2 regions of the Clostridium sp. LBM24168 genome follow, and region 2 is predicted to be linked to the other one. Evidence: riboswitches for the same ligand, from Rfam matches in the RefSeq annotation. Region 2 holds a riboswitch; the other holds the start of a gene.
What was found. A riboswitch is a leader RNA that binds a small molecule or an ion and turns the genes downstream of it on or off. The one in region 2 is predicted to bind S-adenosylmethionine.
Positions count from the first base shown of each region.

Region 1: it holds a riboswitch for S-adenosylmethionine, as region 2 does, so the genes downstream of both, ACSVC9_RS08235 (trans-sulfuration enzyme family protein) here and ACSVC9_RS07730 (nitrogenase component 1) in region 2, are expected to answer to the same signal.

Region 1 covers NZ_CP196861.1:1,669,803-1,685,068, forward strand. The annotation lists gene ACSVC9_RS08230 (zinc dependent phospholipase C family protein) at 1-539, opposite strand, end outside; gene ACSVC9_RS08235 (trans-sulfuration enzyme family protein) at 750-1,922, opposite strand; SAM riboswitch class I at 2,011-2,116, opposite strand; gene ACSVC9_RS08240 (methylated-DNA--[protein]-cysteine S-methyltransferase) at 2,189-2,653, opposite strand; gene ACSVC9_RS08245 (DUF6773 family protein) at 2,678-3,154, opposite strand; gene ACSVC9_RS08250 (helix-turn-helix transcriptional regulator) at 3,151-3,351, opposite strand; gene ACSVC9_RS08255 (GNAT family N-acetyltransferase) at 3,539-4,027, shown strand; gene ACSVC9_RS08260 (aspartate ammonia-lyase) at 4,091-5,500, opposite strand; gene ACSVC9_RS08265 (TrkA C-terminal domain-containing protein) at 5,946-6,575, opposite strand; gene dapB (4-hydroxy-tetrahydrodipicolinate reductase) at 6,826-7,641, shown strand; gene ACSVC9_RS08275 (CatA-like O-acetyltransferase) at 7,740-8,396, shown strand; partial or broken gene ACSVC9_RS08280 (helix-turn-helix domain-containing protein) at 8,412-8,524, opposite strand; gene ACSVC9_RS08285 (hypothetical protein) at 8,509-8,634, opposite strand; gene ACSVC9_RS08290 (cell wall-binding repeat-containing protein) at 9,037-9,291, opposite strand; gene ACSVC9_RS08295 (hypothetical protein) at 9,726-10,031, opposite strand; gene ACSVC9_RS08300 (hypothetical protein) at 10,045-10,878, opposite strand; gene ACSVC9_RS08305 (heavy metal translocating P-type ATPase) at 10,880-13,081, opposite strand; gene ACSVC9_RS08310 (HMA2 domain-containing protein) at 13,094-13,456, opposite strand; gene ACSVC9_RS08315 (HMA2 domain-containing protein) at 13,468-14,031, opposite strand; gene ACSVC9_RS08320 (putative heavy metal-binding protein) at 14,166-14,486, opposite strand; gene ahbB (siroheme decarboxylase subunit beta) at 14,509-14,976, opposite strand; gene ahbA (siroheme decarboxylase subunit alpha) at 14,982-15,266, opposite strand, start outside.
Region 2 covers NZ_CP196861.1:1,556,268-1,571,533, reverse strand. The annotation lists gene ACSVC9_RS07755 (sensor histidine kinase) at 1-1,129, shown strand, start outside; gene ACSVC9_RS07750 (cell wall-binding repeat-containing protein) at 1,345-2,799, shown strand; gene ACSVC9_RS07745 (urease accessory protein UreH domain-containing protein) at 2,875-4,062, shown strand; gene ACSVC9_RS07740 (hypothetical protein) at 4,118-4,852, shown strand; gene ACSVC9_RS07735 (response regulator) at 4,879-5,595, shown strand; SAM riboswitch class I at 5,633-5,737, shown strand; partial or broken gene ACSVC9_RS07730 (nitrogenase component 1) at 5,943-7,408, shown strand; gene ACSVC9_RS07725 (nitrogenase component 1) at 7,410-8,738, shown strand; gene ACSVC9_RS07720 (NifB/NifX family molybdenum-iron cluster-binding protein) at 8,883-9,239, shown strand; gene ACSVC9_RS07715 (O-acetylhomoserine aminocarboxypropyltransferase/cysteine synthase family protein) at 9,267-10,565, shown strand; gene ACSVC9_RS07710 (nitrogenase component 1) at 10,599-12,029, shown strand; gene ACSVC9_RS07705 (nitrogenase component 1) at 12,034-13,356, shown strand; partial or broken gene ACSVC9_RS07700 (nitrogenase component 1) at 13,369-14,191, shown strand; gene ACSVC9_RS07695 (nitrogenase component 1) at 14,198-15,266, shown strand, end outside.

The sequences.
Region 1 (15,266 bases), 110 kb from region 2:
TTGATGTTAAAATAGACTATTGATTCTACTGTCATATTTATAGTTGATACAGCATAAATTATATCTCTTAGAAATGACCTCCTTTGTTTAAAATATCTTTTCTGCATATCAAAAACAATTGATAATACATTCCTTTGCGGTAAATTTCTACTGTCAATTAATTTTAGTCTGCCAAATATGAGAAGAATTTGTAAATTAAAATGAAGCAATATTTCATATGCTATATGCTTAAAAATATTTTTTTTACTGTATTCCTCAGTATGATATAGACAGAAATAATCACTTATATAATGACACATAATCCCAAGAATCATCGAAAATTGATTGATATCCAGTTCGTCATGAGAAAGTTGATTAAAACATTTAGATACAATATGCAAGCTATCCTTCAAAGTATGGGGATTCCTGCAAGAATTAGGAGAAATATCTGGTTTAATATTTCCATACATAAAAATTATTTTGTTTAATTTAAAATTTAATTCTCTTAAGCAATGTTTATATACAATTTTAGAAAATAATATATGTGTATTTATTATCATTACCTTGACACCTCTTTACATATTCCCCTAATATAATAATATTTCCTATAGCTGCTTTTTGACTGCATGTTTGTGTTAAGTTTTATTTAAGAGATATTCATGTATGTTAAATTCACAAATTTTTAGATTTTAATGATTGCTCAAAAACAGATAAACTAGAAAAGAGTATTACAAAACCAGGTACATAGTTCTGTAATACTCTTTTCTAGTTTATAATCCACACTTTTCGAGTGCTTGTTTTAAATCATAGATAATATCCTCTGCACTTTCAAGCCCTATACTGAATCTTATATATCCATTCCTAAATTTTTCCGGATAAAAATTTATTCTTTCATCATTCGGACCTGTATAGACAATTAGACTTTCATCATGTCCAAGAGAAACTGCCGGAATAACGAGTTTAAGAGAATTTATGAATTTATTGTGAGTTTCGCTATCTGCTTTAAGTGCAAAAGCTATGACTCCAGAATACATCTTCATCTGCTTTTTTGCAATTTTATGTTGTGGATGGCTCTCAAGTCCAGGATATGCAACAAATTTCACGGATGGATTTGACTCCAGATATTGTGAAACTTTAAGTGCAGTATCACTGTGCTGTTTCATACGAAGAGGTAATGTCACAACTCCTCTCATTATAAGCCATGCATTGAACGGACTTATTGTACCTCCAAGATTAACCATAGCTTCACTTTTTATTTTGTCTATAAGTTCTTTCTTTCCTATTACCGCTCCACCCATTGCATCACCGTGTCCATTTATATACTTTGTCAAACTATGAACTACCAGGTCAGCTCCAAGTTCAAGAGGATGCTGTAAATATGGAGATGCAAAAGTACTGTCCACACTAAACAATGCTCCAATAGACCTGGCAATTTTAGCTATTTCTGCAATATCGCTTATCTTCGTAGTTGGATTGCCAGGTGTCTCAACATGAATAAGCTTTGTATTAGGTCTTATTGCTTTTTTTATTTCTTCCAGGTTGGATGTATCTACAAGCGTAGCTTCTATTCCATACTTGTCTGGAAGATACTGGTTAAGCAGTCTGTAAACTGCTATGTATGATACATTCGAACATATTACATGAGATTTACTTCTAAGAAATGTAAAAAATACTCCTGCAAGTGCTGCAACCCCACTTGCCAGTACTACACAATCTTCACCACCCTCTAATGCAGCCAGTCTTTGCTGAAGGTAAAGCTGATTTGCAGAAGTATTCCTTGTATAAAGCATCTGGTTTGGATCACTCCAATTAATTGATGATGCATCCTCTGGAAGTTTGTAACAATTTGCCATAGTTATAGGACGCCTAATAGAGCCTGTCTCTTTATCAATACCATTGCCTACATGTACACATTTTGTTATAAAACTAGTTTCCTTGGTCATATGTTTCCTCCTTGTAAATTTAATAAATATTTGTATTAAAAAAAGCCGTCTTTCATAAGAAAAACAACTTTAATTTCATAAAATATTTTTCTTATCTCTCAGAATATTCTGCTGGAATTAACACCATACATCGATATACAAATGTTGGTTGTCGGGTTTCAAAGGGCCAGTCCCTCCACCACTCTTGATAAGATTCAATTATTTAATTTATTTCATAATATACTAGAAAAAATTTATTGTCAATAAGTTTAATGGTAATTTGATCTTTAACTATTTTTCTTCTCCATATCTAGAAGCTTTTTCTTTATACCTAACCCACCTGCATAACCAATCAAATCTCCATTGGAACCAATAACACGATGACATGGAATGATAATCGCAATAGGATTCTTATTATTTGCCATGCCTACTGCACGGTATGCTTTAGCATTTCCTATGCTTTCTGCTATATACTTATAACTACAGGTTTCCCCATAAGGGATATTCTGAAGTGCTCTCCATACTTTTCCTTGAAATTCAGTTCCCTGTGGTGCCAGCGGTATATCGAAAACTTTCCTTGTCCCACTAAAGTACTCCTCAAGTTCCTCATATACCCTTTTAATTAAGTATGTCTCAATACACATTGTATATTCAGGAATATTTTCTCCAAAATATATATGAGTGATATTTCCGCTGTTTTCGGCAATAACTAACTTCCCGATTTTAAATTCATAGCAATATGCGCTGTACATATTATACCCTCCATTCATTATTCTTTACATATCATCTTCATATTCTTTACGTATCTTATTTTCACGTTTTTTTGAAATCCATCCTACTCCCCACATACAGAAAAAAGTAATAGCGAATGAACTTAAAAAAATGATAACTATTTCTATAAAAAACATTACGATATTCTGTCTATTTTGTATATATTTCATGTAATTTGACACACTAGCAATTATTGTAACTGCTGAACTTGAAATCAAGCTATTCAGCAAATATATTCTATTTCCATGTTTCTTTGAATCAAATATACCATTTCCTTTTATGACATTTCTTATAAGAATGTAGAATGATCCACCAAAAAATGCAATAAATTCCGTCATATAGGAAGTAAATGGTTCATCCAATATAAATTGCTTATACAATACAGAAATTAATAAAAAAACGGAAACCATCTGAAATGCATCGCTGGCTATCTTATGCTGTTCAGCTATAATTCTCTCATCTTTAAAATTTTTATTTATCATTTATATTCCTCCCAAAATAAATCATTTAATGTTCTATTTAATGTTCTACATATGGCAATACATAATCTAAGTGATGGATTATACTTTCCAGCTTCTATCATACCAATTGTCTGTCTTGTAACCCCTATTTTTTCCGCAAGCTGTTCCTGGGACAAATCACATTCTACTCTTGCAATCTTCATACGTTTGTTCTTCAAGTCTATAACCTCCTTACACTATTTATTATAATATATATGTGTATAAATGTAAATTATATATTTCATTTTGTTTTATATTTTATACTTTTACAATTGAGGTTTACAAGTACTTTCTATAAAATATAAATTTTAATTGAAAATTATGATATTATTTTATATATAATACTTTCATGAAAGGACGATACTAATGAACATTTCAATCAGACAGGTAAAAGATGAAGATCTTGACGCAGTCGCAAAAATTGAAACAATATGCTTTCCAAAAGCGGAAGCAGCTACAAGAAAATCCTTGAGGCAGCGTATAAAAATATTTTCGGAAAGTTTTTTTGTAGCAGAAGAGGATAAAAAAATAATTGGCTTTATAAATGGATGCATAACAAATGAAACTGCCATCTATGACGAACTGTACAAAGAACCTTCTCTACATATTCCAAATGGAAATTATCAGACAATTTTTGGACTTGATATATTACCAGACTATAGAAACAATGGGAATGCAGCTAAATTGATGAATCACATGATAGAGGCATCCAGACTCTCCGGAAGAAAAGGATTAATTCTCACCTGCAAGGAAAGACTTATTCACTATTATGAAGGATTTGGATATATAAACAAGGGAATATCCAGATCAGTACATGGGGGTGCAACTTGGTATGATATGATACTTAAATTTTAAATTATAAGTGCTCCATGAAAAATTCAACATGGAGCCCAATTACTTTAATCTCTAAAATGGATGTCAGTTTTTGACTGTTTTTTTAATATATCTAGGTTCTATCATATCATAGGGATTTATAAAATCTTCAAATTCTTCTTCCTTTAAAATCTTTTCTTCAAGTACGATATCTTTTATAGACCTTCCTGTATTAATAGCTTTTTTTGCAGCTTGAGCCGCTTTATTGTATCCAATATAAGGGGACAGTGCCGTTATCATTCCTATGCTATTATTTAAAAGCTGCCTACATTTCTCTCTGTTTGCAGTTATTCCCTTAATGCAATTATCTTTAAAAGTCTTTATTCCATTACACAAGGTCTCCAAAGATTCAAATAAATTGTAAAATATAACTGGTTCAAATGCATTCAATTCAAGCTGACCAGCTTCTACTGCCATTGCTATTGTGACATCATTTCCAATTATGTTAAATGCAATTTGGTTTAATACTTCAGGTATAACAGGATTTACTTTTCCTGGCATTATGGAAGATCCATTTTGTACAGCCGGAAGGTTTATTTCTCCAATTCCAGTCCTCGGTCCTGAAGACATCAGTCTCAAGTCATTAGACATTTTTGACAAATTGACTGCACATGTTCTTATCGCTGAAGATATATTGGAAAAAGCATCCAAATTTTGGGTAGAATCTATCAAATCATCTGCCTGGCAGAATTCTATTCCAACAATTATAGAAAGATTTGGAACGATTTCCTCTATATATTCACAGTCAGCATTTATTCCAGTTCCTACAGCCGTTCCCCCTATATTTAATACTCTCATATCCTGCGAAGCTTTTTTTATTCTTATGATATCCCTTTTTATTACGGCACTATATGCCTTAAATTCTTGACCGAGTGTAATTGGAACAGCATCCTGTAATTGGGTTCTCCCCATCTTTATAACATCTTTGAACTCTTCACTTTTTTCTTTTAATTCCTTATATAATTCGTTTAATTGCCTTATAACTTTCAATACCAACCTCAAGGTAGTAATTTTACCTGATGTTGGTATAACATCATTTGTAGACTGTCCCATATTGACATGGTCATTTGGACTCACAATACTATAATTTCCCCTTTCACCGCCCAGAAGCTCTATAGCTACATTGGCTATAACTTCATTAGCATTCATATTCATGGATGTACCCGCACCGCCTTGAACAGGATCTATAATAAATTGTTCTCTAAACTTGCCTTCAATTATCTCATTACAGGCCTCTACAATTGCATGTCCAATTTTACCGTTCAATATTCCAATTCCACAATTCGTTATTGCAGAAGCTTTTTTAACCTGAACTAAACTTTTTACAAATTCTGGGTTCATTTTTAGTCCCGTAATATTGAAATTATTATATGCCCTCAAAGATTGGACCCCATAATAAGCATCCTTTGGAACTTCTTTACTACCTATAGAATCACTTTCAATTCTAAAACTCATTTCAAATAAACCTCCTATTAAATATAATCCATAAATATTTTTGCAATAATTTGGTCACTTAATATCATATAGAACAATTACATTTTTATTATTTTATTTAACATTATAAACAAGTAATAATCATATTTCAAATATATTTTTATTATTACTGACGTATTTTTATTATTATTGCTTATTTAATAATAAATTATTAATAAACAAATTAAAAGAATTATAATTCTTTTGCCACATTTATATAAATTATCTGAATATTTTACTGCTGCAGATTATAAATACAAATGCTTTTTCCTTTTGCAGATTATTTAACTTGGCTGTATATATTGAAACTTTAAAATTGGATACTTTCATAAAAAAAGGCTCAATATTATATTATAATTCATTAAAGTAATTATATTATTAAAGTCATATTTTTTTAATTAAAAAAATATGACTTTAATAATATATGTTAGACATTACCATAAATAAATTTTTTAATTTTATCGTAGCTCTCCTCATCCCCAACTGCTACAAAAATATCATTATCTTCAAACACAGCATATGGTCCCGGAGAAATTATCAACTTTCCTTTTCTTCTTATAGCTATTATAGTAGCATTCGTATTTTGCCAGAATTTAATTTCACATATAGTCTTTCCAATAATACTAAGACCAGAATATATTTGAAATTCAAAAGGTGAAAAAGGATTTGTCCTAGCAAACCTATTTGAATAATCTATAAGTTCATTAATTTTTACTTGAACCCTCTTTTCAAGTACATTTTTTTGTTCAAATATATCTAATATTTCCTTTTTTATGGAATTTATTGATCTAATTTCTTTAAATTTCTCTATAAACTTCAAACAATTATCTACAGATTTAACAATAATTCCACTTCCTTTTACTACTTCTACTATATCCATATCATTTAAAAGAATAATAGCCCTTCTGACTGTCTCTGGTGAAACATTATAGTGGCTTGCAAGAGATGACCTTCCGTAAATTTTATCTCCTATAGAAAAATCTCCTGCCGCTATTCTATTTGCTATGTCAACTGCAATCTTCTGATATACAGGTTTAATCATATATTGTGATGACATTTTTCAAATATCACTTTAAAATATTTACTATTTTAAAGCAAATCCTCCCTTCAATAATAAAAACAATTTAGTTTAAGTCATAACTAGTATAGATTATTCTATATACCATGTAAATAATAATTTATTAATTCATCTGCAGAAATAAAAAATTCTAACTAAAATTATGCTAATAATGACAATTAACAACTTATATGATATACTTAAGTTGTTAATATAAATTTTATAATACGAAGCAGGAGGTAATTTACAAATGATTAAAGTGGCACTAATAGGTATTGGAAAAACGGGAAAATATATAGCCGATGAAATCTTAAAGCAGGAAAATATGGAAATTGTATCTGCAATCTGCAGTCCTGAAAGTAAAAAAAGCGGAATAGGCCTTGGAAATCTACTTGGAAACAATAAATCTAAAATAAAGATATCCACCTCGGATAAGCTTGAATCCATTATTTTTGAAACCAAGCCCGACATAGCTGTAGACTTTTCAACTCCTTCAGCAACAATAAAAAACATCTCTACCTTATCAAATATGAAAATAAATATGGTAATAGGTACAACGGGATTTTCTAAAGAAAATACTGAGATGTTTCAAAATATGGCTTATAAGTTCAATACAGGCATAGTTTATGCCCCAAATATTACTCTAGGTGTTAATGTAATGATGATGCTTGCCAATATTGCAGCAACCATATTAAACAATTATGACTTCCAAATTTTAGAGATGCACCACAAAAATAAAAAAGATATCCCCTCGGGAACTGCACTCAAACTCCATAATGAAATAAAAAATGGTCTGCAGATATCCGGTATTTTTAACAAGGCAATACCTGTCAATGCCATACGTACCGGAGGTGTTGTAGGAAAACATGAAATTCTGATAACTGGTAAAAACGATCAAATAAAGATAAGTCATGAATCATTTTCAAGAAGAGCTTTTGCATCAGGAGCTGTTAATGCAATAAATTATATTTACAAAAAATCAGGATACTACGAAATGAAAGATATACTGGATCTTAAAAAAATATTGACTGGATATATTAATTCATTAAACAGTGTAACATGTTAATAAAAAGTCAAAGCCTTAAAGTTTATTGATGAACTAACATTATGAGTGATATAATATATTTGTAATATATTATTTATGCTTGGGGGAATTTGAATTATATGCATTTTAAAAAAATAGATATGTCCAGCTGGCCTAGAATAGAACATTTTAAATACTATATTAACAATATAAAATGCAAATACAATATGAATGTAAATATAGAAATAACTGATCTATTGTCTGAAATACGAAAAAGAAATCTGAGATTTTACCCAACTTTTATTTATATAGTTTCAAAAGCAATAAACCAGAACATGGAATTTCGTATGTCTTACAACGGTGATGATGAACTTGGATATTGGGATTACCTCAATCCAGTTTATACAATATTTCATGAGGATGACAAAACATTTTCCGATATATGGACTGAATTCTCTGATGACTTCTCTAAATTCTACACAAATGCTGTAACGGATATGGAAACTTACAAAAATGTAAAGGGAATTAAAGCAAAACCAGATCAGCCTGAAAATTTTTATCCGATTTCAGCAGTACCATGGGTTAGCTTTACCGGATACAGCAGCATATCCTTAGATGAATCAAAAATGCTGTTTCCCGTTATCACCTTTGGCAAATATTTTAAGCAAAATAAAAGAATGATGATACCCTTTTCAATGTTGATAAATCATGCAGTCGCAGATGGATATCATACATGCAAGTTAATCAATGATATTCAATATTATGCTAAACACATTAATAACTGGATAGAAGGTTAATATGCAACAAAACCAATTAATTTTCCCGGTCTTTATCTTTGATAGATTCACATTACTCACACCAACTTTTTCACTCAGCTCATTTTGCGATCAGCCATAACTCTATCCAGTCTCAGTATAATTGCCATGCTCTATCTATAAATTTCAGTTCAAGAAGTACAACATATTTGCCTGTAACCTTGCCGAGCACTTTATGATTTAATTCATGATTTCTCAGGGTATTTGAATCCTGATCCATATGATAATCACAGAATATGCAGTTTCCCCATGAACATCCACTTCCCCTTAACAGGACCACTTCTCTGGCCAGTCTTTTCGTGACTTGTCCATATCTTTTTGATACCCTATAACCTGCACTATATCTTTATTTAAATCATACTTTAGAATTTATCTATTGTATTTTTATACACATCATCCATAAGACTATCTGGAATTATACTTTTCCCACCAATAATTTTTACATTATGAATCTTATCAATATTACTTTCAATATATTTTTCAACTTCATTTACATTATTGTTACCAACAATAAATATTGGGCTGCTTGTATTCCCTAGTCCATCAGCAAAGCTCTTATCTGAAACAACATATACGGTATTAAAATTAAACTTATCTTTATATTGGTTTAAAACTCTATTATTTAAATCTGCACTATCATTTCAGTGATAGCATCAGCATAATTTAAACCATTTACTAATACTGCATAATAAGATTGATTCCAATTATTTTGTGATAATTTAGCTGAAGTTTCAAATCTATTTTGTCCATATATTCTGGTATCATGTAGACCAGTATCACTAGCGGCTTCTACATTATCTATCTTACATAAATATCCACTAAAACTTATAACCATTATACCTATAATAATAAAAATATTCTTTAACTTTTTATACAATGCAACCCCTTCTCTCATAATTCTTTACCTAAATCATAGCATAACATAAAAAATATTCCAGCTTATTTTTTACAGGCATAAAACACAACTGAATAAGTCTTTTCAATCGTTCTGTTCTACCATTCTATGACTGTTTGAATAATTCTAAAAGTTATTGGCATATACATAGTTTAATATTACCATATTCCTACTATGTACAACAAATAAGAATAAATTAGACTTTATAACCAAAACCTATGATACTATAACTAATATAAACAAGATTTGATACTATGAGAGCTAAAAATGAATTTCGGAGGATGTTCAACCTGAAGTGATATAGTTCTAATTATTTGCATTGTCATAGCCATTTGTTTTAATAGCTGTTGACTTTTATTTATACAAGTCCATAGTGTAAGCAGTCAGTTTTATATACCGACTGCTGTACCCTTATATCAAACTTCCTGTGAAGTTTTCTCTGGTGAATCCACTTTTTCATCATTTTCCTTTGGCTTGACAACCTGTTCTTTTACCACCATTTCCTTTTCAGCAATTAAATCCTCTATCTTTTCTTTCTCAAACATCAATTCTTCAAGACTCAATTCTTCATAGGGCCTGTCCGAATGACTGTCCACTGCTATCTTGTGCTTTTCAATAAAATCATCTACCTTTACCTGATTTTTCTTATACACATAATATGCTGCAGCAGATACTCCAACACCTGCAGCAAATCCAACCAAATGTTCTTTTGTAATTATCATTTTAAATTCCTCCCTATAATCTTAAAAAAATCATTTCCTCTTTATATTTCAATCCTTCCAATATATCACCATGTTTTAATGAAATATTTTTTATTCTGTTCATCATGGAGGATCTATTGTGGCCTACTACACCTAAAACATGCCTTATTATGTCCTCTAAAAATTCAATGGAAGTATAACCTCCACCCAACGGATTAAATTCCTTTACTGCCACATCATAATAACTTTCATTTTCCCTGCCGCCTGAAACTTTGAATGCCTGAATGGTTACATTGTCTGAATCAATGGAAACAAGATGTCTTGCAAAAGTAGCTATCCAGGTTAAAGTGGAAGCCAACAGAATGTTATTTTTTGAAAATTCTCCGAGAAGATATATAATGGATACTGCTTCCGGATGCGGTGTCCCGGAAGACCTTGTCTCGTTTACAGCATGTTTTACAACAGACAGCAAAGTACTCAAACCTGCATTGTAATTCAATATCCTGTATATACCGGGTTTTGTATCTATCATCCTTGAAACCCAGGAGAGAAACAGAGACATTAGAGTATAATTGTCTATTCTGCTAAAAACAGTTTTGTTTTTAGCAACAATCAGATTTATGGGTATCATTCCAAACTCCACAGAAAAATATATCGCTATCCTCAACATTATTTCAACAGCATCGATTTCAGATGGATTATAGTATACCAGAATTGATCGTGAAACGGGATTAAATGCTATATTTTCAACCCCTGAATGGCTTGAAATTTCCTTCACCATATTTTCTATTTTTATGGGAGGTCTGGAAGTTTTCAACCTCAGGCGTCCAGGCAGATGATGTACAAGATTTATACTACAATTTATCATATTACCTTCTACCTCCTTCAAAATCATAGAATAAAAGCCTTCCGGAATTCATAACCACAAGTATTGTTGTAAGGTTATGCAGTACTGCTCCCCAGAATACAGGGAGTACGCCTATTGCTCCAAGAAATAGCCCTACTGTATTCACGCCAATGGTAGTTGCAAAATTTTGCTTTATTATTGACATTGCCCTTCTCGAAATAACTACAGTCGATGGAATCAAAAGCGGGTTGTCACTTGTTATCGTAACATCTGAAGCCTCCATTGCAATATCTGTCTTGGTGCTTCCAATGGACATACCTATATCTGCAAATGCCAGTGCAGGTGCATCGTTTATTCCATCACCCACCATTATCACTTTAGAACCACCACTCTGGCAGTTCAATATATATCTTGCCTTGTCCTCTGGAAGAAGTTCTGATTCATAACCATCCATGGCCATTCTACTTGCAACGGCTTCAGCCTGATAATTCAGATCTCCTGTAAGCAGTTTCACATCATCAAACCCAAGATATCTAAGCCTGTTTATTGCTTTTTTCATATTTCCCCTTACAGTATCGTGTACTCCAAGTATTCCAATTATATTATCATCTCTTGATACAAACAGCACATTTTCTCCTCTATCCACAAGTCGGTTTGCTTCATTTTCAATATTTCCTAAATCAATATTATTTTCATTCATAAATTTTGCATTTCCAACTCTTATTACTTTTCTATCTACCCTCGTTTCTATACCTCTTGAAATATGGACAACGGGCTCGGTATGCTCTGGAATAGTCCAGCCGGATTTCTTGATTTTTTCCAGAATAGGATGTGCAAGAGGATGTGTAGAAGTCTCCTCTGCTGCCCCTGCAAATTCAACAAGCTCCTTCTTGGACAAATCACCATTTGCAATTATGCTCACAAGTTTCGGTTTTCCCTCGGTCATGGTACCTGTCTTGTCAAGAATTATAGTGTCAGCCTCAGACATGGTTTCAACTATATTTCCACCTTTAAGCAGTACACCGTTTTTTGCCGAGGTGTGTATCACCGCTGACAATGCAGTTGCTGTAGACAGTCTTACACCACAGGAATAATCTATTATAAGCATATTAAGTGCCCTCGTTATGTCCTTTGTAGACATGTATACAATTCCGGCCAAAATGAAATTCAAAGGTATAAGCTGTGCGGAAAATTTATCTGCATATATTTGAATTTGTGCTTTGTTATTGGCTGCATCATCTACCATATTTATAATTTTTGAAACAGTAGTATTGCTTCCAATTTTTTCAGCCCTTACAAGTATACTTCCCGATTTTATTATTGTGCCTGCAAATACACTATTACCAATGTTTTTACTCTTCGGCATGAACTCACCTGTAATCATAGACTGGTCAATCACGGCAGATCCCTTTACGATAGTACCATCTATACTTACTTTATCACCGCTCTGATGCAAAATTATATCTCCTATTTCAATCTTCGAAGAAGGTATGTTTACAAAATTGCCGGACGGTTCTCTTTTCCATACGTTCTTTTCACCTGTATCCAGCATATCTTTTACTGCCTTCTTTGTTTTATTCATGGTACAAACTGTCATATATTCTGCAATGTCAGATAAAAGTATGGTTGTCAGTGCGGAAAACCCTCTTCCCGTCATTAACGCCACAATTATGGAGGTGGCTGTAAGAGTATCTGCATTCGGCCTTTTTGCTTTAACTATGGATTTTATACCACTTTTTATAATGGGTCTTGATAAAAACAAGCTTAAAATAGAGGATACATTCGTAAACCGCGACAAAAATCCTATGCCGGAAATAAGTTCAATGTCACCCGTAAGCCTGTGGGTTGCAAGTCCACCTATAGTTACAGCAAGTCGCTTTAGCAGTTCATCACTGTTTTCATTATCCAGCCTTCTTTCCTCTACAATCATTTTACTTCTTTCTTTTTTTTCTTTTTGATAGGCTGGTATGGAATAATCTGCGATAATGGATTCAATAATTTCTCTGACTTCATCTGCATCTACAACCTCAAAATCATAGTATACAAGAACTCCTGAAGTTATAACTTCAACATTTGCCCTGTTTATATAGGAAACATTTCTAATATTTTTCTCTATATCCTTTCTGTATTTCAAAAGATATTTCACTGCCCTGCATCGTATTCTAATCCTTCCCCTGATACTATGTACTATACTGCACTTTAGCAAAGGTCTTTCTTTCCTCATAAAATTATCACCTCACTTGCTGTCTAAAAATTGGACATTTTCTTTTATCAGCTGTTCAATACTAATTTTACTGTCCTGGAGCTTGTCCATATTAGATGCAACACTGCTAACCACATGATCCACTATATTCATTATCTTTTTTTCATTCAATACATACGGATCATATAGAATCAAAACACTTCCCGTATACAGATTTATTTCTACAGAGTTAATTCCTCTCACCAGCTTCAGCAATCTTTCCATGTCACTTTTTTTAAGATTTGCCTTGTTCAGATAAAGTCTTGAATTTGGTATGTTTACCCTAATACGCCCCTTGATACTGCTCACTATTTTTACTTTAAAAAATGTCATCAAAATCTTTGTACTTAAGCTCATTTCCAATCCTTTTAAAAAAATGACTTGTAAGCCCAATAGAGCATGCTGTATGGATTTGGCTTTATGTTACTTTTTTCAAAAACTATTTTTTTCAAGGAAAAATATGTAAGAAACAATGGGATCAAAGCAGCAAAATTCAAGGCTCCTTTTGTCTGTTTATACACTGAATAATCAAAGGCTTCTTTAAGTCGCCCTATTTCTTTTGATATTAAAGGCTCCTTTTGTTCTTCTATTATTTTGTCCAAATCAAGTATCTTTATTATTATTCCTGTTAAAATTTCAGGTGTAATATCCTGGTCAACATCATAACTTATTACTATTGAACATGTTTTAATATTTACAAAAATACTTTTAATGGATTTTACATTTTGAAGAATAGCTGCTATCTTTTCTTTTGATGAATCTTTATCTTTTATAGAAGGCACATAAAATCTAACCCTTCCAGGAATCAAATGTCTTATTTCAACCACATCTCTAATTCCTCCAATACAAGGTTCAGTCCTTCCATTTTTACAAATACTTTTCCCTAAAAATGCACCGGTCAGTATTCCAAACAAAATGCGACTATTTTTCAAAAATTTCACCTCCTCCATATTTATACTGAACAGATAAAATATGCTGATAAAAATAATATACCATATATGATATTGATTATCAATATCATATATGGTATAGCTGTGATAACCTCTAAATTTTTATCTTATGAATACTATTCAACTACTACAGCCGTTCCTGATGCTGTAACCATAAGCATATTCCCCCCCTGGCCAAGTACTTCATAGTCAATATCCACTCCAATAACTGCATTGGCTCCCACAGCAGTCGCTCTCTCCTGCAATTCCATAAGAGCCTCTTCCCTGGCCTGTATGAGCTCACCCTCATAGGATTTTGAACGTCCGCCAAAAAAATTGGTAAGTCCTGCCGCAATATCCTTGACTATATCTACACCAGAAATTACTTCACCAAAAATAATACCTCTGTATTCAACTATTTTCCTGCCTTCCACAGTGTTTGTTGTCGTCACAATCATCTCATTACCTCCAATTATTATTTTAATCAAAATATTTCATGCTTGTTTTCTTAAATTCACAGGTACTGTATAATATTTCATAATCAGAAATACCAATTTCTTTTGAAATTTCTTCAATTACCTTTTCACAGTCACCCTTTGTATTCCCATGAATCATGGTAAATATATTGTATGCCCAATTTTCAGGTACAGACCTCCTATAACAGTGGCTCACCTCTGTAAATATCGTCATGGTATCAACTGCCTCTCTGATTTTCTCCTCTGGAACCTTCCATACCACCATTGCATTTGCCATAAATCCGGCATTCCTATGATTTAAAACAGCACCAAATCTTCGGATGACACCCCTATTCAATAATTCTTCAATTCTTTTAAATAATAAATTTTGGGAAATTCCCAGCTCCCTGGATATTTGCTTATACGGTTCCGGTACAATGGGAATTTCCCCTTGAATTTTTCTAATGATATTTATATCTAAAGCACTCAGCATATGGATTACTCCTTAACAACAAAACTTGCCTTGATTTTGAATACATCTACTGCAGGTAATTCGAGTATTTCTTTAATACCTGTATATTCCTTGACACTTTTTAAAAAACTTCTTATATCCTTTTGTGAGGGTGCTATAACTGTAAACCATATATTATATGGATTGTCTCTCTCATAATTATGGGTAACACCCTTATAACCATTTATAAACTTTACTACTTCACATACCCTGTCATGCGGTACCTTCATGGCACATAAAAGGCTGAAACATCCTAATTTCCTCGAATCCAG
Region 2 (15,266 bases):
TAATAAAACAATATGGGATGCATCAACCCATAATAATGGATTGTGCAAGAAGATGCTTGATGATATGGAAAAAAATATGAACAAGTATTATCCCGGCTGGAATGGAAAATACAAGGATAAACAATATCCGCTTTATCATGATAATGAGAAAATAGGCATTATGACAATAGGTTATTATGGACCATTTTACTACAACAATATTGATCTTACTTTTATTTACAATTTAAAAAATAGAATTCTCATATTTGCATTTGTATTTTCGCTTATACTTGCTGAGATATTGGGAACTATAATGGCTCAGATGCTGAGCAAACCAATTGCAAAGATTGTGAGAGCAACAGAAAGCATTTCAAAAGGGCATTTTGATAATTTTGTTGATGAAAACTCCAGTACAGAAGAAATCTATATATTGAATTCTGCCGTTAACAATATGGCAAAAACTTTGAAATCACATGGAGAATTGAAAAAGAGAATGTCAGATGATATAGCACATGAACTTAGAACTCCTCTGACAACACTTCAAAGTCACATTGAAGCTATGATAGATGGCGTGTGGAAACCTGATATAGAAAGACTTCAAAGCTGCTATGAGGAAGTAATCAGAATTGCCGGACTTGTGGGAGACCTTGAGATGCTTGGAAAATATGAAAATAAAGATAGTAAATTGAGCAGGACAATATATGATATATATGATCAAATAAAAAATATAGTATTTAATTTTCAGGCAGAATTTAAAAACAGAGGTGTGGAAATAAAACTCAATGGGAATAGCCAGGAAATATTTGCTGAAAAGGATAAAATAGGACAAGCAATAGTAAACCTTATATCCAATGCACTTAAATATACCCCTAGAAATGGAATGGTATTATTGGATTTGAAAGGGATGAAAAATGAAATTAAACTGAGTATAAAGGATACTGGAATAGGAATTTCTGGCGATGATCTCCCTTTTATATTTGACAGATTTTATCGTGCTGATAAATCAAGAAACAGGGCAACTGGCGGAAGAGGTATAGGACTTGCAATATCAAAAACAATTATAGAATCTCATGGAGGAAGAATAGAGGTACGCAGTGCTCTCAATGAGGGAAGTGAATTTACAATTTTTCTCCCCAGAAACATTGGTTGAATCTATATTAATAAATTATTAACATTTTAAACATGTAATCTACACAATTTATCTATTGACAAAGCTTTAAAATTATAGAATAATGTATCCATAGTAATTTTATTCTTTATAATTTACAAGCAGCTAACTGGAAAACTAGAGGCTGGAATTTTCTTTAATTTCAAATTAGAGAAAATTCCATTTTTTTTATTAAAAATTAAGGGGGAACAGAAATTATGAAAAGCAAAAAGTTACTGTCACTTGTTTTATCTGTAAACTTTACTGTTACAGTTCTTGGAAGTGCTTTATACCAACAACAGGAAGTAAAAGCAGCAGAAAGTTCCGTAACAAGAATAGATGGAATCAACAGGTATGCAACGGCGGCAAATGTGGCAAAGGCAAACTGGCCGAATGGAAGTGATTATGCTGTTGTCGTAAATGGTACAAAATATGCAGATGCAGTAAGTGCTTCCACACTGGCGAAGAAACTTGATGCACCAATATTGTTTACAGAAAGTGATGAACTGGATTCAAATACAGAGGATGCATTGAAGGCATTGGAAACAAAGAGCATATATATTGTGGGTGGAGAAGGTGTGGTTTCAAAATCAATTGAAAATTCACTTTCAGGTTATAAAGTCAAAAGACTCCAAGGAAAGGACAGATATGGCACTAATCTTGCAGTAGCAAGGGAACTGGTTGAAAAAGGAGTAAACAGAGACAATATACTTGTAGTGGCCGGAGGAAGTTTTTCAGATGCACTGTCGGCAGCACCGGTTGCAGCAGCGAAAAGTGAAATATTACTGCTGTCAAGCAATTACAAAGCTCTAATAAAAGATTCCCTTGATTTTGCAAAGGGATCGAATGTCACAGTAATAGGGACTACATACAGTGTAAGCGATGATGTGAAAAATGCCTTTTCATCTACTGCTAGTAGAATAGATGGCGGAGAGGACAGGTTTTCAACCAATCTGAAGGTATTAAATGCATTTAAGGATGATTTGAATGGCGGGAAGGTTTATATAGCAACAGCTTCGAGGAATGCTGCAGACAACCGGTTTGCAGATGCACTTGTTGCATCGGTACTTGCAGGAAAGTACAATTCTCCTCTGTTGTTGGTTGACAGGGAGGGATTAAAAAGTACAAACAATGCTGTTGAGTATATAAAGAACAATGCGGATAAAACTACAGATTTGCAAATAGTAGGAGGTACGGGAGCAGTTCCGAAATCGATTGAGAATACAATAAATAACGAAGTGTCAGGAGAAAATCAGACACCGCAGACACAGACTTTTACAGGATATATAACCACGGAAGATGATTTTGCAGCGGAGCTTGGAGAGGATACGGCGGACATGGTATACATGAAAATGATGGCGCTGTCCGGATTGGGAATAACTTATCAAGACAAGGACGGTAAATGGGTATTCTATTACCTGGATGGGAATATTTCTACAGACAATACTGATGGATCTGATGGCAACTGGAAATTTAATGGTACAGGCTCCCAGCTGAAAGCATGGAATATAGTTGAAAATCAGGTTAAGCGCAATAATGGAGCAGACAAGATGAAATCAGTACCTGTCACAGTAACAGGAATATTAGATGGAAGCACGCAGACCAATCCCGGGCCTGATGCCGACGGTGTAGACTATCCAGTAATAAAAGCACAATCAATAGCTAATAATTAAAAAATAATGTAATTAAATACCACCAAACCAAGCCCAACTTGGTAGATGTGAATTATTTAAAAATAGGAGGGGAATTTGAATTTGCAGGAAGATAAGATCAAAGATATGAATTGTAAAATAGATACTAAATTAGCAGCATTAATTGTAGTATTAGTTTTAACCCTAAGCATTTTTTTAGCAACTATATTCAAAATAAATATAGTTCAATTTTTAAAAAATCTATTCATGCTGGAATATTTGCCTAAATTGGGGAATAACACAAGCTATATACTGTTGTTTACATTTGGAATATTGACATCTTTTCATTGTATAGGTATGTGTGGTGGAATAAATATATCACAGACCATCAGCAAAACTGGTAACGTAGCCCAAAATTCAGCATTCAGGCCCGCTCTGCTTTATAATATCGGAAGAATAATATCTTATACTATTATCGGTGGAATTGTGGGAGGGCTGGGAGGAATAATTGGATTTCCTGGTATGCTAAGGGGGATTGTTCCTATTGTTGGTGGTATATTCATGGTTATAATGGCAATAAATCTGCTTGGAGTATTTAAAGTTCTTAGAAGAGTAAATATCACAGTGCCATCATTTTTTGCTAAAAAAATTCATGGAAATAACAATTACAGTCCTGTAATTGTAGGATTATTAACGGGTTTAATGCCATGTGGACCAATTCAAATAGTCGAAATATATGCTCTTGGGACAAGAAGTGTGATACTTGGTTCTGCTTCCATGTTCTTTTTTTCAATCGGTACAGTGCCATTGATGTTTATGTTTGGAATTTTAAATACTATTTTAACTAAAAATTTTTCGAAAATAATATTGAAAGTCAGTGCTGTACTTGTACTTTGCCTGGGGATGGCTATGATAGGCAGAGGACTTTCGCTGTATGGTGTTTCCGTAGGAATGAAGAACATGCCTTATGGAAATGATAAGGGAGTTTCTGTTATTGAAGGCAGAACCCAAAATGTAAAGACGGAACTTGGAAGTGACAGCTTTACGCCTATTGAAGTGATAAAAGGAATACCTGTGAAATGGAATTTGCATGTTGACAAGAAAAACCTGAACGAATGCAATAAGGCAATTCAGATTCCAGAATACAATGTAAAAAAGAATTTGAAGGTAGGAGACAATATAATTGAATTTACTCCTGATAGAGGGGGAGAATTTGTGTATACCTGCTGGATGGGTATGATAAAGAGCAAAATTACAGTTGTAGACAGCATTGACCAGTTAAAGCAGGACAAGACTGAAAATTAAATTTCAATTAAGAAAGAAGGTGAAAGCTGTTATAATATTATAACAGCATGTATTTATGAAGAGAAAAAATAAAATTGTAATTGGAATAATTATAATAGTATGTGTAATTGTAGCTGGAATTATAGGTAAAATAGAGATAAACTCATCTAAATCTGAAGCTAAAAATAAGGATAAAAGTTCTATGAATAGCAAACAAATGCTGCAATCACAACATTCAAGTCATAATACAGAGAAAACTCAGAAAAAAACTGCAGCTACTGATAGAACAAAATCTTCAGCAAAATCAGACCTGGATAAAGAAGCCAAAGTTGACCTTAGTAAAAAATCTCAATCTAATCCTGTAAATTCTCAGACTGTTGGAAAAGCTTTAGATAGCAATAAAACCAAATCTACAAACAAATCTCTTAGTATTACAGGATATATTACTTCAGAAGATGATTTTGCAGCTGGACTTAAGGAAGATACTGCAAATATGGTATATATGAGATTGATGGCTCTGTCCGGACTAGGAATAACCTTTCAGCAAAATGGCAACTGGGTCTTTTACTATTTTGATGGTGGTATTGCTTCAGATAATAAAAGTGGTGCAGATGGGAAATGGATTTTTAATGGTAGTGGATCCCAGTTAAATGCATGGAATATTGTCCAGAAACGTGTAAAAGAAGGTAAAGGCAAATATCCGGTTCAAGTTACGGTAAAAGGAGTACTGAAAGGAAATATCGGCACTAATCCGGGACCAGATGCTGATAGCAAAAAGTTCCCTGTAATAACTGTTGAATCCATAAATTAAAATGGGATTTGAATGGAGTTTTGGTTATGAAAGAACAAAAAAGAAGAATACTTGTAGTAGATGACGAGATAAAAATTGTGGAGGTTGTAAAAGCATATCTTCAGAGAGATGGATATTCTGTATATTCTGCGTATGATGGAAATACTGTTATGGCTATATTTGATAAAGTGAATCCTGATCTTATGATTCTGGATCTTATGCTTCCAGATATTTGTGGAGAAAAACTATGTAGTATTTTAAGGAAGAAGTCCAAGGTGCCTATCATAATGCTTACGGCTAAAACTTCAGAATCTGATATACTCAATGGATTTGACATAGGAGCAGATGACTATGTACTAAAACCTTTTAGTCCAAAACAGCTGGTGGCAAGAGTAAAATCACTTCTAAGAAGAACAGCGGATGATAAAGATATTATGGATGATATAATTTCCATAGATAACGGCAAGCTGACAATAAATAATTCAAGTTATGAAGTTAGAAAATCAGGTAATATAATCAATCTTACCCCGGTTGAGTATAATATACTTACAGTCATGGCCACACATCCTGCAAAGATTTTTACTAGAGAAGAATTGATATCCATTGTACTGGGGAAAAATTTTGATGGGTATAACAGAGCGATTGATTCACATATAAAAAACTTAAGGCAGAAAATCGAAGACAGTTCCAAAAAACCTGTATACATTTTAACAGTAAGAGGAATAGGTTATAAATTTGGTGGAATTGTAAAAAAAACATGTTGACATATTCAATATTATTGAATATACTAAAATTAATATAAACTTATCTAGAGAGGTGGAGGGACAGGCCCTTTGATACCCGGCAACCTGTGTTTTATTCAAGGTGCCAATTCCTGCGGGGTGAAATATACCTGGGAGATAAGATGATGGAAGAAGTTTTTTTCCTGTATCTTATTACAGGAAGTTTTTTATTTTTATTTGAGATTAATTGATATGTAAATATATATTATTTGGTTGACCAGATAAACTGGAGGCTAGGTGAAATTGACGATAGATATTCGTGAGATTTTACTTGGCCTTTTTTTATCAATTAAATCTCAGTAATTATTTAATGATTGGAGGATACAATTTTGAGTATAAATATAAAATCACCAGAAATTAAAATAAGAGAAACAAGACTTGGATCTATTACAGTTTTTTTGGAAATGCATCTGAATTATGCGAGATGTCAAAGAAAAAGAGACTTTGTGATAGAAAACATTCTTTCAGCCAATGCCTTGGATGCAGCTCCGGAAATGCACTTTGCCAGCTTGTAATGATACAAGATGCAGTTGTTATAAATCATGCTCCACTTGGATGCTCAGCAGATTTTTCGGATTTCAATTTTACAAATAGGGTCGGGCAGAGAAAAAGAAATTTTAAACTTAGAAATGCAAGGTTATTGAGTACAAATCTTGAAGAAAAGGATACTATTTACGGAGGAGGGGAAAAGTTAAAAACTACAATAGAAGAAGCCTTCAGCAGGTTTAATCCAAAAGCAATTTTTATAACGGCTTCCTGTGCATCGGGAATTATAGGAGATGATATAGAGACAATAACTGAAGCGGAGGAGAAAAAATTAAAAATACCTGTAGTATATATTCCTTGCGAAGGATTCAAGTCAAAAATGTGGACAACGGGTTTTGATGCCGCCTATCATGGAATAATAAGAAAGATAGTTAAACCTCCAGTTATAAAGAGAAAAGATTTAATAAATGTAATTAATTTTTGGGGAAGCGATATTTTTACAGACTTGTTTGGAAAAATAGGTTTAAAGCCAAATTATATAGTTCCTTTTTCAACTATAGATCAGTTGCAAAAAATGTCAGAGGCGGCGGCTACGGTTCAGATATGTCCTACGCTTGGTACGTATCTTGCAGCAGCACTTGAGCAGGAGTATGGAGTACCTGAAGTAAAGGCACCACCTGCCTATGGAATAAATGGAACAGATCAATGGTTTAGAGAACTTGGGAGAGTAACAGGAAAAGAAGCAGAGGTAGAGAAATTAATAGAATCTGAAAAAGAGAAAATATATCCTGAACTTGAAAAGCTAAGAAACAAGTTAAAAGGGAAGAGAGCCTATATTACAGCTGGTGCAGCACATGGTCATAGTTTGATGGCTTTATTGGAAGACTTGGGAATGAAAGTTGTTGGAGCTTCAATATTTCATCATGATCCTTGTTATGATAATGGTTCGGATGCGGCTAAAAGCTTGGACCATGCAATAAATACCTATGGAGATATAGAGAATTTCAGTGTGTGTGATAAACAGGCATATGAACTTGTCAATTCGCTTAATAGGTTAAAACCTGATATATTTGTAGCACGACATGGTGGAATGTCAATTTGGGGAGCCAAACTTGGTATACCGACTTTTTTAATGGGAGATGAACAATTTGGACTGGGATACCAAGGACTCATAAATTATGGCAATAAAGTTCTTGATGTACTTGAAACTCCTGAATTTGTGAGGAATATTGCAGCCCATGCGAAATTTCCTTATACTGACTGGTGGTTTAAGCAAAGACCTGATACTTTCTTGAAGGAGGGAAAATAATATGCTTAAAATAGTTCAGGAACCAAGACATTATTGTACCCTCGGGGCTCAGCAGTCTGTAATTGCAATAAAAGGAGCTATACCAATACTTCATTCAGGACCTGGATGCGGTGTGAAGTTATTTAGAGGACTCAGTACAGATTCTGGATATCAAGGTACAGGATATTCAGGTGGAGGTGTAATTCCATGTACCAATGCGACAGAAAGGGAAGTTGTATTTGGGGGCATAAAGAGGTTGAGAGAGGTTATCGATGGGACACTAAAGGTATTAAAAGGAAATTTGTTTGTAGTATTGACAGGTTGTACATCAGATATAGTTGGAGATGATGTAGGATCATTGGTAGATGAATATAAAGAAAATGGTATACCAATAGTTTTTGCTGAAACAGGTGGTTTCAAGGGCAGTAATTTTAAAGGGCATGAAATGGTGTTGAAAGCTATTATAGATCAATTTGTTGGAGATAAAAAGCCTGAAGTTAAAAAAGGACTTGTCAATGTTTTTTCATCGGTACCTTTCCAGGATAGTTTCTGGAGTGGAAATCTAAGTGCTATAAAACATTTACTTGAGAAGATAGGATTGAAGGTCAATATACTTTTTGGACCAGAGTCAAGTGGAATAGAGGAATGGAAAGCAATACCAAATGCAGAATTTAATATAGTAGTTTCTCCCTGGGTTGGAATTGAAACTGCTGAGCTTTTAAAAGAAAAATATGGCACACCGTATCTCCATTATGCAGTTCCGCCTATAGGAGCAAGAGAAACCAGTAATTTCTTAAGGGCAGTTAGTGATTTTGCAGGACTTGACAGGGAAAAGGTAGAAAATATTATAAAAGAAGAAGAAGAATTGTTCTATTATTACCTGGAGAGATCTGCAGATTTTTTTCTGGAGTTCAGATATAGCATACCAGACAGATTTTTTAATATAACTGACTCATTTTATGCTTTGGGAATAAGTCAATTCTTATTAAATGAGCTTGGAATTGTTCCTGGAGAACAATATATTACAGATGATGCTCCGGTAAAATACCAGAAGTATATAAAAGATGAATTTGAAAAAATTTCAGATACTAGAAATTTCAAGATATTTTTTGAAGTCGATGGCGAAAAAGTTAATGAAAGACTTAGAAAATACGATTTAGGAACTCATATTCCACTGATACTTGGAAGCTCTTGGGATAGAGATATAGCACAGGAATTAAATGCATTCAGGATAAATATATCCATACCTGTTATGCACAGGCTTGTATTAAATGGTTGGTATCTTGGATACAGCGGTGGATTAAGATTAATTGAGGATATATATGGAAATATTTTAGAAACTTATAAGTAATAATTGATTGACTAGAAAACTAGAGGTCAAATTTCCTGTTATGAGAGATATATTTATTCTCTATACAGATGAAATTTGATCTTTTTTATTACGGGAATCCAGTATAAAATAAAAATCATTATAAAGAGGAAAGGATTTGATGTAATGTATAAAATTGCAGTTGCAAGCAGTGATGGAAAGATAATAGACCAGCATTTTGGACAGGCCAATCAATTTTATATATATGAAGTAGATGATATTAATTACAAATTTGTAGAGCTGCGCAAATTGGAAAATGTACCAGAAAATTTTAATTCGGATTATGATAAATTCTTATATATGATAAGAGCATTATCTGGATGTAGAATTGTTGTAGTCAGCCAGATAGGTCAGGAGGCAATTAAATTTTTGGGCAAAAATGGAATACATGCTTTTGATATAGAAGAGCCTATAGACTATGCGTTGAAAAAGCTTGTTGAATATTATTTCAAAATGGACAAAATAAACAAGTATTGTAATTGAAAATATGAAATTTAAGGAGAGTTTAATATGTCTGAAGAAAAAGATTATAGATTTGAAACACTTCAACTTAGAGCTGGATATAAACCTGAGGAACATAATTATGCATGTACGGTTCCAATTTATCAAACAGCATCTTTTAATATAGGTGATACGGACAGATTAGAGAGATTGAAATCGAGAAGAGATAATGGATTTTTTTACACAAGGAGTGGGAATCCCACACTTAGTATACTTGAAAAAAGAGTAGCAGTTCTTGAAGGAGGTACTGCTGCTCTTGCTGTTTCATCTGGAATGGCAGCTGTAGCGTATTCTTTATTAAATGCAGCAGAAGGTGGCGGAGAAATAATTGCTGTGTATTCAATATATGCAGGATCTTATAATTTACTTGAACATACATTGCCACGATTAGGCATTAAAGTAAAATGGATAGATAATCCTTTTGATGTGGAATCCTTTAAAAATTCAATAACAGAAAATACTAGATGTATATTCATAGAATCAATAGGTAATCCGTTGATAAATGTCATAGATATAGAAACTATAGCAGACATAGCCCACGAAGAAAATATTCCACTTATTGTTGACAATACTTTTGCAACACCTTATCTTTTAAAACCATTTGAGTTTGGAGCTGATATAGTTGTTTATTCATCTACTAAATCCCTGGCAGGACATGGCTCTACGCTTGGAGGACTGATTGTGGAAAATAATAAGTTCAACTGGAATAATGGGAAATTTCCACATTTTACAGAGCCCGATTATAAAGTAGAAAATAAAAATTTACTTGAAGTTTTTCCAGATACACCTTTTACGACAAGAGTAAGACTTCATTATTTATCTGAATTGGGTGCAGTTTTAAGTCCTTTCAATGCATTCTTGATACTTCAAGGGATAGAAACACTGTCTGTGAGAATTGACAGGGAGGTTGAGAATACAGAAAAAATTATAGATTATCTTCTGAATCATCCACAGGTTTCTTGGGTAAGCTACCCTGCAATAAAGGATGAAAGAAATTATAAAAACAAGCAACTTTCGGAGAAATATTTACCAAGAGGATCGGGAACAATATTTTCTTTTGGTTTTAAAGGAAATCAGGAAAGTATAAATAAATTTTTAAATAGTTTGAAGGTATTTAGTTTTCTCGTAAATGTAGGAGATTCGAAGTCACTTATTGTACAGCCATCACAAACTACTCATTCTTCTTTAAGTGAAGAACGGAAGACTAAAGCTGGAGCCTTTGAAAATGCACTGAGGGTATCTGTCGGGCTGGAAAATGTGAATGATCTGATTTCAGACCTTAGTCAGGCATTTGAAAAGTCGTTGTAGTGAAAGGATTATTTGATTTGGAGGGATTTTAATATGAGTGTAGATATAAAAAAAGTTTCAGTTGAAGTAAGAGAGAGAAGGCTTAATTCTATAACTGGATATGAAGGTACTGCGTCCGATTTATGTAAAAGTTATGATAATAAGACTCTTAAAAACTATGAAAGAAAGTTTACACAGTGTACATCCTGCAGTGCCAATCAAGTTATGAATCAACTTTGCTGTATTCAGGATGCAGCAATTGTAGAGCATGGCCCGGCAGGTTGCAGCGGTGATATTCCAGGCCGTAACTTTATGTATAGGACAGGAAGCAGGAACAGAAATTTAAAGGTATCAAATTTAAAGTATATAAATACAAACTTAACTGAGAAAGATATGGTCTATGGTGGCATACTAAAACTTGAAAGAGCAATTAGGGAAGCAAAGATAAGATTTAACCCTAAAGCTATATTTGTAACAACCACATGTGCTTCCGCCATAATAGGCGATGATATTGAAAGTATAGTAGATAAACTTGAAAAAGAATTAGGTATACCAGTAGTAACAGTGTATTGTGAAGGATTTCGTTCTTCAATTTGGGCTACAGGGTTTGATGCTGCATATCATGGAATTCTAAGAAAAATCGTAAAACCTGCAAGAAGAAAAAAAATTGATGAAGTAAATATAATTAATTTTCAAGGCCGTGATGTATTTACACCTCTTCTCGGAAAACTTGGACTTAAAGTAAATTATATTGTACCATTTACAACTATAGAAAGTTTGAGTCGTATATCAGAAGCAGCTGCTACATTGCAAATATGTTCAACCTTGGGAACATACCTAGCTGCAGGACTTGAAAAGTATTTTGGAGTTCCAGAGGTGAAAGCACCGGCACCATATGGAATATCAGGTTTTAATGCATGGCTTAGAGAGCTTGGAAGGTTAGTCCATAAGGAAAAGCAAGTAGAAAATTTGATAGAAGAGGAAAAAGAAAGAACAAAAGATAAGATAACTGAGCTCAGAGAAAAACTGAAAGGCAAGAAAGTACTTATAGGTGCAGGTGCAGCTCATGGTCATGCTCTTGTAGCTATTGTTAAAGATCTTGGCATGGAAGTTGTAGAAAACTGCACATGGCATCATGATCCCGTATTTGACAATAATGACAGAAGATCAGATACACTTAAGAATGATATAGATAACTATGGTAATTTTAGAATATCAGTTTGTAATAAACAATCTTTTGAAATAGTAAGAAGATTATATAAATACAGGCCCGATATTTATATAGCGAGACATACGGGTACAATATGGGCAACGAAACTTGGTATACCGTCATTTCTCATGGGAGATGAACACTTTGGAATTGGATATGAAGGATTAATAAACTATGGAGAATTGATTCTTGATACTATAAGCAATCCTTCTTTTGTAAAGGGAATATCGGCACACAATAAACTTCCATATACGGATAATTTTTTAAGGGGGTAGAAAAATGGATGAACTACTTGAAGAACCAAGGCATTTTTGTGCACTTGGAGCACAGCAGACGGTTTCGGCTATAGAAGGAGCTATTCCAATACTGCATGCTGGACCAGGCTGTAGTGCAAAACTTTTTGCTGGAATGTCGGGTTGTGGCGGTTATCAGGGAACAGGGTATGCAGGAGGAGATGCCATTCCCTGCAGCAATATGGTGGAAAGAGATGTGGTTTTTGGGGGAAAAAAGAAATTGAAAGAACTTATAGAAGGGACTCTCAGGATAATGAAGGGAGACTTCTTTGTAGTTCTTACTGGATGTACTTCGGATATAATAGGTGAGGATGTTGGAAGCATAGTAGGAGAATTTCAGAGAAAGGGTATTCCAATAGTTTATGCTGAGACTGGCGGGTTTAAAGGAGATTCATATGCAGGTCATGAATTGGTCATGGAAGCCATAATAAATCAGTACCTGAAAGATGACGGCAGAAGAATTCCAGGGCTTGTAAATATATTTTCATCAGTTCCTATACATGATCCGTTTTGGGAAGGTGACTTGAGGGAGATAAAGAAATTGCTCGGGAGTATAGGTATTAAGGCGAATATATTATTTGGATATGATAGTGGAGGTGTAAATGCAATAAATGATATATCACATGCTGAGTTCAATATAGTTATATCACCTTGGATAGGAATAAAGACAGCAGAACTTTTAAAAAGAAAATTTGATACGCCATATCTTCATTACCCTGTACTCCCAATTGGAGGATCTGAAACTTCAAGATTTTTGAGGAAGATTGCAGAATTTACAGGTATTGATAAAAAAATTGTAGATAGAGTAATAGAAAGAGAAGAAAACGAGTATTATCATTATTTAACCAGATTTGCAGATTTTTTTGTAGAATTCAGATACGATCTTCCAAAAAGATTTTTTAATATAAATGATTCCATCTATGCACTGGCCATAAGCAAATTTTTATCAAATGATCTTGGACTGCTTCCAGGACATCAATTCATAACAGAGGATGTACCCAAAACGTTTAGAGAAAATATCAGGAGCTATTTTAAGAATATTGCTCCAGATATACCCTGTGAAATAACTTTTTCTCAGGATGGAGGGGTAATCAATGAAAAATTATCAACATTTCATGTAAAAACAGTGCCATTAGTACTTGGAAGTTCATGGGATGTTGATATTGCTTCAAAGCTTGGAGGCATAAATTTAAGCGTTGCACTGCCTGTATCGGACAGGATAATACTTGATCACAATTATGCTGGATATACTGGTGGTTTGAATTTAATAGAAGATATATACAATAAAATACTGTCGAGACATAGTTAGGAGGTAATTTTTATGTCGATCAATCTGAAAAATTCTCTTGCACCGTCGAGAGAGAACCGCCTTGGAGCAATTACAGGTTACGTGGGAAATCTAAATGACCTTGTAAGCAGATCCAAAAATGGTACTTTGAATAACAGGGAGAGATGTTTCAGTCAGTCAAGCTCCTGTAATGCAGGCTGTGCACTTTCACAACTGTCGGGGATAAGGGATGTTGCCGTAATAAATCATGCTCCTTCTGGATGTACTGCTATGGCAGCCAATATAAATGTAACAAACAGTCAGATGGCAGCTAAAAGAGGAATTACAAACAATACTGTTTTTGTTGGAACTGATATGAATGAAAAGGATACTGTTTTTGGTGTTGCAGGGAGTCTTGGGGATATTGTAAAAGAGGTATATGATTGGAATTGAAGTAGTATGGGCAGCTTCCTGGCATTATGACAAAAAACATGACAACAACAATATGCCACCAGCAGCCAATTATTTATTTAAAAATTCACCTGACAATATAAAATTAAGTGTAACGGAACAGCAAAACTATGAAGTACTTAATATATTGAATGAATACAAACCCGATATATATTTTTCAAGGCATCCTGGAACTACTGTGTGGGCAATAAAACAGGGGATTCCTACACTCTGTGTAAATGACGAGTATATGATCTTTGGCTATAGAGGTACACTGAATTTTGCATATAGTGTCCTTGATACCATCAAAAACAGAAGCTTTGAGAAAAATCTTGCTTCAAGAGTCAAACTTCCATATACAGATTGGTGGTACAATCAGAAAAGTTCAGTATTTTTCAAAAAAGTAAAGCAGAAAGGGAAATGGTGAAATAATATGGCAAAGATACTAGACCAGCCTAGATATAAATGTGCAATGGCTGCTATGCAGACTGTACATGGAATAACAAATGCTATCCCAATTCTGCATTCTGGCCCGGGATGTGCGGAAAAACTTGAAAGAGATTTTGGAAGTTCAGGACATTTTTCATCCCATATATTTCCTTGTACAAATATAAGTGAGAAGGAAATAATATTTGGGGGCGAAAAAAAACTCAGGGAAACTATAGAGAATGCCTTAAAGGTTGTAGATGCAGACTTGTATGTGGTTCTTACTAGCTGTAGTTCTGAAATAGTTGGAGATGATTCAGAGGAAATTGTAAAGTCATTCAAGGACTCAAAAAAGCCGGTTATATATGCTTCAACGCCTGGATTTAAAGGGAATAATTATCTTGGACATGAATGGGTTATAAAAGCTATAATAGAACAATATTTAAAACAATCAGACAAAAAGACGAAGGGTCTTGTAAATATATGGGCCGGTATTCCACTTCATGATCCATTCTGGGCTGGAAATTTGAGAGAACTTGAAAAACTGATTTCACAACTTGGACTGATCCCTAATATAATATTTGGATATGGAAGGGGAATTAAAAATATAGACAAGGTACCTGAAGCTGAATTTAATCTCTTAGTATCACCCTGGGTTGGAATTGAAAATATGGAACTTTTGAAGAATAAATTTAATACTCCATATTTCCACTATCCGGTTCTTCCAATAGGTGCTTTTGAAACAAGCAAATTTTTAAATGCTGTAGGTAAATTTGCAGGAATAGATGAAGAAAAGATTGATGAGGTCGTCAACAGGAATGAAGAAGAATATTATTATTATATAGAAAGATTTGCAGATGTATTTTTAGAGACTCGTGTTATGTCAAAGAGATTTGTGGTGGTTTCCGATTCACAATATACTCTGGCTGTAACAAAATTTTTGGTAAATGATCTGGGACTGTTTCCATCAAAACAGTATATAATTGATGATGCACCTTTAAAATATCAAGATGACATAAAAGGATATTTTAAAAAATTGAATGATGGTATAGAAGCAGAAGTGGAATTTACAACAG